DNA from 3 places in the Arthrobacter sp. NPDC056727 genome. Region 1 is predicted to be linked to each of the others. Evidence: riboswitches for the same ligand, from Rfam matches in the RefSeq annotation. Region 1 holds a riboswitch; each other region holds the start of a gene.
The links. A riboswitch is a leader RNA that binds a small molecule or an ion and turns the genes downstream of it on or off. The one in region 1 is predicted to bind cyclic di-AMP.
Positions count from the first base shown of each region.

Region 2: linked by a shared signal. The riboswitch ahead of ACFRAH_RS02015 (M23 family metallopeptidase) and the one ahead of ACFRAH_RS12140 (hypothetical protein) in region 1 are both predicted to bind cyclic di-AMP.
Region 3: linked by a shared signal. The riboswitch ahead of ACFRAH_RS20595 (hypothetical protein) and the one ahead of ACFRAH_RS12140 (hypothetical protein) in region 1 are both predicted to bind cyclic di-AMP.

Region 1 covers NZ_JBHTZA010000010.1:106,976-109,233, reverse strand. Annotated here, with positions in the region: gene ACFRAH_RS12145 (ATP-binding protein) at 1-478, shown strand, start outside; cyclic di-AMP (ydaO/yuaA leader) riboswitch at 573-736, shown strand; gene ACFRAH_RS12140 (hypothetical protein) at 742-1,566, shown strand; gene ACFRAH_RS12135 (glycosyltransferase) at 1,816-2,258, shown strand, end outside.
Region 2 covers NZ_JBHTZA010000002.1:44,640-46,897, reverse strand. Annotated here, with positions in the region: gene ACFRAH_RS02015 (M23 family metallopeptidase) at 102-923, opposite strand; cyclic di-AMP (ydaO/yuaA leader) riboswitch at 935-1,179, opposite strand; gene ACFRAH_RS02010 (metal-dependent transcriptional regulator) at 1,331-2,026, opposite strand.
Region 3 covers NZ_JBHTZA010000027.1:7,571-9,828, forward strand. Annotated here, with positions in the region: gene ACFRAH_RS20590 (SulP family inorganic anion transporter) at 1-881, shown strand, start outside; cyclic di-AMP (ydaO/yuaA leader) riboswitch at 1,025-1,226, shown strand; gene ACFRAH_RS20595 (hypothetical protein) at 1,230-1,943, shown strand; gene ACFRAH_RS20600 (GGDEF domain-containing protein) at 2,181-2,258, opposite strand, start outside.

The sequences.
Region 1 (2,258 bases):
CCAGGTGCTGGTCAACCTGCTCTCGAACGCACGCAAGCACACTCCGCCCGGCACCACGGTGACCACCGGCGTCCTGCGCTCAGCCGACGGCAGTGCTGTGATTACTGTCACGGACGACGGCGCCGGCATCCCGCCCGAATTCGTGGACAAGGTCTTCGCGCGCTTCGCCCGCGCAGACGCGTCACGTGCGACGCCGGCAAGGTCGGCCCTGGCGCCGGCACCGGCGGCGGCGAAGGGCTCCGCCGCAGGTGGCGAAACCGCGCCAACCGCCCTCCGCACCCCCGCATCACAGGGGGAGCCGGGGATTTCGCAGGGAGACGCGGGCGTGGCTTCGGCGGAGGGAACCAGCGGCCTGGGCCTGTCCATCGTGCAGTCCATCGTCGAGGCGCACGGCGGCACGGTCGAGGTGACATCCCGGCCCGGCCGGACCGAATTTGCCGTCCGGCTCCCCACGCAAGGCGCCGCGCCGTCGTCGTGATGTCCGTTACCTAAATGTGACTTAATCAAAAGCCTCCTGTACCGTCGATAGGGTGCGGCCGCCACTGGAGCCGCATCTCCGGATTGACGCCCAGCTCTGCCGCTTCCCGGATTCCGCTACATCAGGCAGAGGCGGGGGAACCAGAGTCCCGGGCTTTCCGCATCAGCCCTTGGGGTGAAGCCGACACGTGAATTTTCCGTGCGGCCGGATGACCTCATCCGAACCCGACAGCTAACTCCGCAGGTGTTGAGAGGCAATCCACCATGTCTGAATTCAAGATTCAGGCGCGCCCTGAACGCGCCTCGAACAAGCCTGGCCGCACGACGTCACGCCCCGGCATTTCCCGGCACCGCGCCGAACCGACGCCGCCCACGACGGCATTGGGCCGCTTCGCCGCAAACCTTCCGTCCTTTGGGCGCCGGGCAGCCATCCTGACCACCGCAGCCGCCGTGCTCGTGGGCGTCGGCGCCGCCGGCCAGGCCGCCGACCAGGCTGCGCCGTCCGCCGCCCCGACGACAGCGGCCACCGCTGACGCCGGGCAGACGCTGAGCTTCGACAAGACGCTGATCTCCGCCCTTCCGGCCCCGACTGCGGCGTCCATCGCGGCGCAGTCCGCCACCAAGGCGACCGCCAAGGCCACCCCGAAGCCGGCCGCCAAGGCTGCTCCTGTTGCCAAGGTTGCCGTCAAGGCCGCCCCGAAGCCGGCCGCCAAGGCTGCTCCTGTTGCCAAGGTTGCCGTCAAGGTGGCCCCCGTGAAGGCTGCTGCCCCGGTCGCCGTGAATGATCCCGCCGGCGCGCAGGCCTACGCGGCCAGCAAGCTCGGTTCCTTCGGCTGGTCCGCAGACCAGATGCAGTGCCTGAACCGGCTCTGGACCAAGGAATCGGAATGGCGCACCACGGCCACCAACGCCAGCAGCGGCGCCTACGGCATCGTGCAGTCGCTGCCCGCCGAGAAGATGGCGAGCTCCGGCGCGGACTACCGCACCAACTACCGCACTCAGATCAACTGGGGCCTGGGCTACATCAAGGAGCGTTACGGCTCCCCGTGCGATGCGCTGAACTGGCACCTCGCCAACAACTGGTACTGACCGGTTGCCGCGGCCGGACCGGCTGACGGCGAACATTTCTGCACCGCTTTAGGGTGACCGGCTTTGATGCCGAGGGCCCCGGATCCGCCAGGATCCGGGGCCCTTTTGCTGCCCACGCCCCTCCCGCAGCGGGCAAAGTGGCGCAGAAATGCGGCCACCCCCGTTCAAAACATCACGCCGAAACACTTCCACAGCCCCTGCACAGCTTCGCCCTAAAACCCTCATAACAGCGGCCGCCACTGTTGTTGCATGACCATCACTGACCACGCCTCCGGAACCCAGCCCCGCCCACCGCTGCACACCCAGCTGCACACGCTCCAGGCAGCCGGCGCGGCCGGCCATGCCCCGGCCTGCACCCCAGGCAGGCACCCCCGGCGGCAGCCCATCGACACCTCCGCCGCGGTTCCGGTCCTGGACGTGACCATCCCGGTCTACAACGAGGAGCGCGACCTGGAGGAGTGCCTGCGCCGGCTGCACACCTACCTGCGCGGCACGTTCCCGCACTCGTTCCGCATCACCGTTGCAGACAACGCGAGCACCGACGGAACGCTCAAGGCTGCCGAGCGCGTGGCCCGGGAACTCTGTGAGGTGGATGTGGTGCATCTCGAGGAGAAGGGCCGCGGCAACGCCCTGCGGAAAGTCTGGCTGGCCTCGCCGTCGCCGGTCCTGGCCTACATGGACGTGGACCTCTC
Region 2 (2,258 bases), on a different contig from region 1:
TCGGCGAAGTTGACGCGGTTTAGACGGTACAGCAGTTCGGAGCGAAAGTCACATTCAGGTCACGGCGTGTCACAGGAATGAGAGTGCTCACTCGGCTTGGCTCAGAGCCAGCCCATGGGATCAACGACTTCCCCGTTGACCATCACCTCGAAGTGGAGGTGGCAGCCGGTTGAGGCGCCGGTGGTCCCGCTGAGGGCGATTATTTCGCCCCGGGTGACCTTCTGGCCAACCTGGACGCTGGAGGACGACAGGTGGTTGTACGTGGTTTCCAGGCCGTTGCCGTGGTCGATGACCACGCGGTTGCCTCCCCCGTACGGGTGCCACCCCGAGAACGTGACTGTGCCGCTGGCCGCAGCAAGGACCTCCGTGCCGCACTGGGCGGCAAAGTCCTGGCCGCGGTGGAACTCACCGGCACCGCCGGTGATCGGGCTGACCCGGTAACCGAACGGCGAAGACTTGACCAGCGTGGTCAGTGGCCCACCCAGGGTGCCGGCCGAAGCCGCACGGCTGATGCTGCCGGCCGACTGGGCACTGAGGAGCTGCTTGAGCTTTCCGTCCGGGTCTCCGGTGGTGGAGACGGACGTGCGGCTGAAATCGATCTTGGCTGCCGCTTCCGCCGAGACCTTCGGCTGGGCCGGTGAGGCTGCAGAAGCGGATGCCCCTCCCTGCTGCTCTCCGGCAGCCAGTACAGGGCCGGTGGCAGGGACGGTAACAGTCAGCAGCAGGCCGGTGGCCGCAAGGGCAACGCCGGCTTTCTGCCCGACGCCACTGGCCGAAGCGAAATCCGTAACCTGCCGGAACGGACCCCGGCGGCGGCGCGCTTCACGCTGGGCGTCCCGGGGACGGTCCGCGGCAATGGCCTCCGCGGGGCGCGGCTCCGGAGCGGGACCGGACGCGCGGCGGCGGCCCCGGGCATTCTGCATGGACAAGTACTGCTTCCTCTCTGGATAGCCTGCGAAGTTAGCTGTCGGATTCGGGTCAGAGAGTGCATAGACCCGGTCCGCCGTGACAGGCCCCATCCGGCACAGGGGTATCCAGGGAGGATTCCTTCTGCGGAAAAGACTTGCTGCTGCGGACTTCACCCCAAGGCTGCTGAAACAGCCGGTTGTGGTTCCCCCGCCCCTGCCAGTGGGTGACTCGCGCTACTGATCTGCTGGCAGGGTTCGGCTCCAGATCAGGTAACGCTTTTGTATCGGCGCTGCCGTTTAACTATAGGCGATTAAAGAACGCAGTAATAATTCCGTTATATTCACTGTGCAAAAGTGGTAGGTCATCCTGCCTGCAGATGTCTGACAAGAAGCGACGCCCGCCCCGAAGGGGCAATTTGAAGTCAGTCCACGCGGACGAACACGTGCGCCGCGACTTCCGGCGGCAGCTCGAGAGCGCCCTCGAAGCCGGGAACGCGGACGGAGATGTACTCCCCCACGCGTTCCAGCGACACGGCAGCGCCGGGCCGGATCCCGCCCTCATCCAGCTGGACGAGCAGTTCCGGCTCCACCTGGATGGGTTCTGCCAGGCGGCTGACGGTGACCTTGGAGGCGGGGCCGTAGCCGGTCATGGCATCGAGCAGGTTCAGCACACCGTCCGCGAACGGCCGGGCCGGCTGGCCGCCGAGTGCCGCGAGGCCGGGAATCGGGTTGCCGTAGGGCGACTCGGTGGGGTGGTCGAGCATTTCGTAGATCCGGCGCTCCACCCGTTCGCTCATGACGTGCTCCCAGCGGCAGGCCTCGTCATGGACGTACGCCCAGTCGAGTCCGATCACGTCGGCAAGGAGGCGCTCCGCGAGCCGGTGCTTGCGCATCACCTCGGTGGCGCGTTTGCGGCCCACTTCGGTCAGTTCGAGGTGGCGGTCGCCGGAGACGACGACGAGGCCGTCGCGCTCCATCCGGCCGATGGTCTGCGAAACGGTGGGGCCCGAATGGCGGAGGCGTTCGGCGATGCGTGCCCGAAGCGCCACGATGTTCTCTTCCTCCAGCTCCAGGATGGTGCGAAGGTACATCTCCGTGGTGTCGATCAGATCCGTCATTCAGCTCAGCTCCTCGAGCACAGTATGTGTGTCCGTCCCACCGTACCGCGGGCCCGCCGCACCGGGAGCCGGCTGGCTGCAGCGGCGGTCGCAATAACCGACGGCGGCGCAGCACCGGCTGTCTGCCCGTACGTCCACTGCAAGCTTAGCCTATTTTGAATTAGTCCGAATAATTCGCAGGTCCTGTGACGGGCACAATCTCAATGACTGGACTATGACGGAGGCATGTACC
Region 3 (2,258 bases), on a different contig from region 1:
TGCCCACGCTGTTCGTCCCGAATGTGCCGCTCACGTGGGAAACCTTCCAGACCATCGCCCCGTTCTCGCTGTCCATGGCGCTCGTGGGGCTGCTGGAATCACTCATGACGTCCAAACTCGTGGACGACATCACCGACACCCGCTCCAACAAGACCCGCGAATCCTGGGGCCAGGGCGTGGCCAACATCGTCACCGGGTTCCTGGGCGGCATGGGCGGCTGCGCCGTGATCGGGCAGACGATGATCAACGTCAAGGGCTCCGGCGCCCGCAGCAGGGTGTCCACGTTCCTCGCGGGCGTCTTCCTGCTGGTGCTGGTGGTGACCCTTGGCGACATCGTGGGACTCATCCCCATGGCGGCGCTGGTGGCCGTGATGATCTTCGTCTCGGCCATCACCTTCGACTGGCACTCGGTTGCACCCGCAACGCTAAAGCGGCTGCCCAAGTCCGAGACCGCCGTCATGCTCATCACGGTGGGCACTGTGGTGGTCACGCACAACCTGGCGATCGGCGTCGGCGTCGGTGTGCTGGCGGCGATGGCGATGTTCGCCCGCCGGGTGGCCCATTTCGCCACCGTGGAGCGGACGGAAGTGGAGCTCAACGGCCGGACGGTGGCCACCTACACCGTGGACGGCGAACTGTTCTTTGCCTCCTCCAACGACCTCTACACGCAGTTCGACTACGCCCGCGACGCCGACCCGCACGTCCATAGCGTGGTGATCGACCTGCACGCCTCACACCTGTGGGACGCCTCCACCGTCGCCGTCCTGGATGCGGTCACGGAGAAATACCGCAGGAACGGCCGCGAGGTGGAACTGGTCGGCCTCAACTCGGCCAGCATCCAGATGCGGGAACGGCTGGCCGGCAAACTCAACGCCGAGTGAGCTTCATCACGCTATTTTGGACGCGCCCCTTTATCTGACGCGGGCCAACAAAGAATGAACAACACGCCCCCGTTACCTTAATGTGACATTAGGGAAAGCCTCCCGTACGGTGGAAAACGTGCCTTTTTCACCGAGGGGCACTCCCGCGCTGATTGCCTAACTCTGCCGCAGCCCGAGGAACCAACCGAACACCCATGTCAGGCAGAGACGGGGAAACCACTTTTCGGCCCGCTTGAAGCGGGCCTTGGGGTGAAGCCGCGCAGTTCCTGACCACGCTCAGGACCGCGGCCGGGTGCCTCCCACCCGAATCCGACAGCTCACCTCGCAGGCATCGGGAGAGGCTTCTTCATGTCGTTCCGCTTTATTTCTGGCCGCCGTGCTGCGGCCATCCTTGCCGCATCCGGACTGGCCTTCACCGGCACCGTCGCGGCCAACGCCGCAAACGTTCCGGCCCAGCCGGCGAAGGCTCCGGTCTCCGCCCCCGAGGCCGCCAGCCAGATCCAGGCTCCCCTGAGCGCTGCCTCCAGCATCAAAATCGAGTTTGACCGCACCGCGGTCAAGTCGGCCCCGGCTCCCGTGGCAGCGCCCGCCGTCGAAAAGCCCGCAGCCGCGAAGCCCGCGGCGAAGAGGGCGGTAACGCCTGTCGTTGCCGCCGCACCCAAGGCCGCACCGGCCGCTGCCGCGCCGAAGATCACCGTCAAGGCCGCCGCTCCGGCGCCGAAGGCACCCGTCAAGGCAGCGGCAGGCGTCAACGCCGCCATGCTGGCCTCCGCCTACGCCCAGATCGGCATCACGCAGGACTGCACCGCCATGGTTGAGAAGGCCCTCGGCGCGGCCGGCATCCACGTGGGCGACCTCGCCCCGATGCAGTTCCTGAACTACGGCAAGGTGGTCTCCACCCCGCAGCCCGGCGACATGGTGGTCCAGTCCGGCCACGTGGCCATCTACGCTGGCGCCGGCAAGGTCGTCAGCGGCGGCATGAACGGCATCAACGCCACCATGGCCCACCCGCTGTCCTGGCTCACGGCCACGGGTCCCGTCACGTTCGTGCGCGCGGCCTAGCGGAGGCCTCGCGGAGGTAAAGAAAACCGCCGTGTTCCGCTGCCTTGGGGGCGGCGGAACACGGCTACCCCCAAGGTGCTCCCACCTTTCCATAGGGATGGCGGGACACACTGGCCATGCCTGATGAAAGACCGCAGTCTCCGGCTGCGAGCCAGGATCGCCGGGTCCGGATTGTCCCCCATGCATTCCGGATCCGGCGCCTGCCTGCCTGCCTGCAGCGGAGGGCAGCAACCAGCCTCAGCCCCGGACGGTGCGGTTCCGCCCCTGGGACTTGGCTTCGTAAAGGGCAACGTCCGCGGCCGCAATCACCTCATC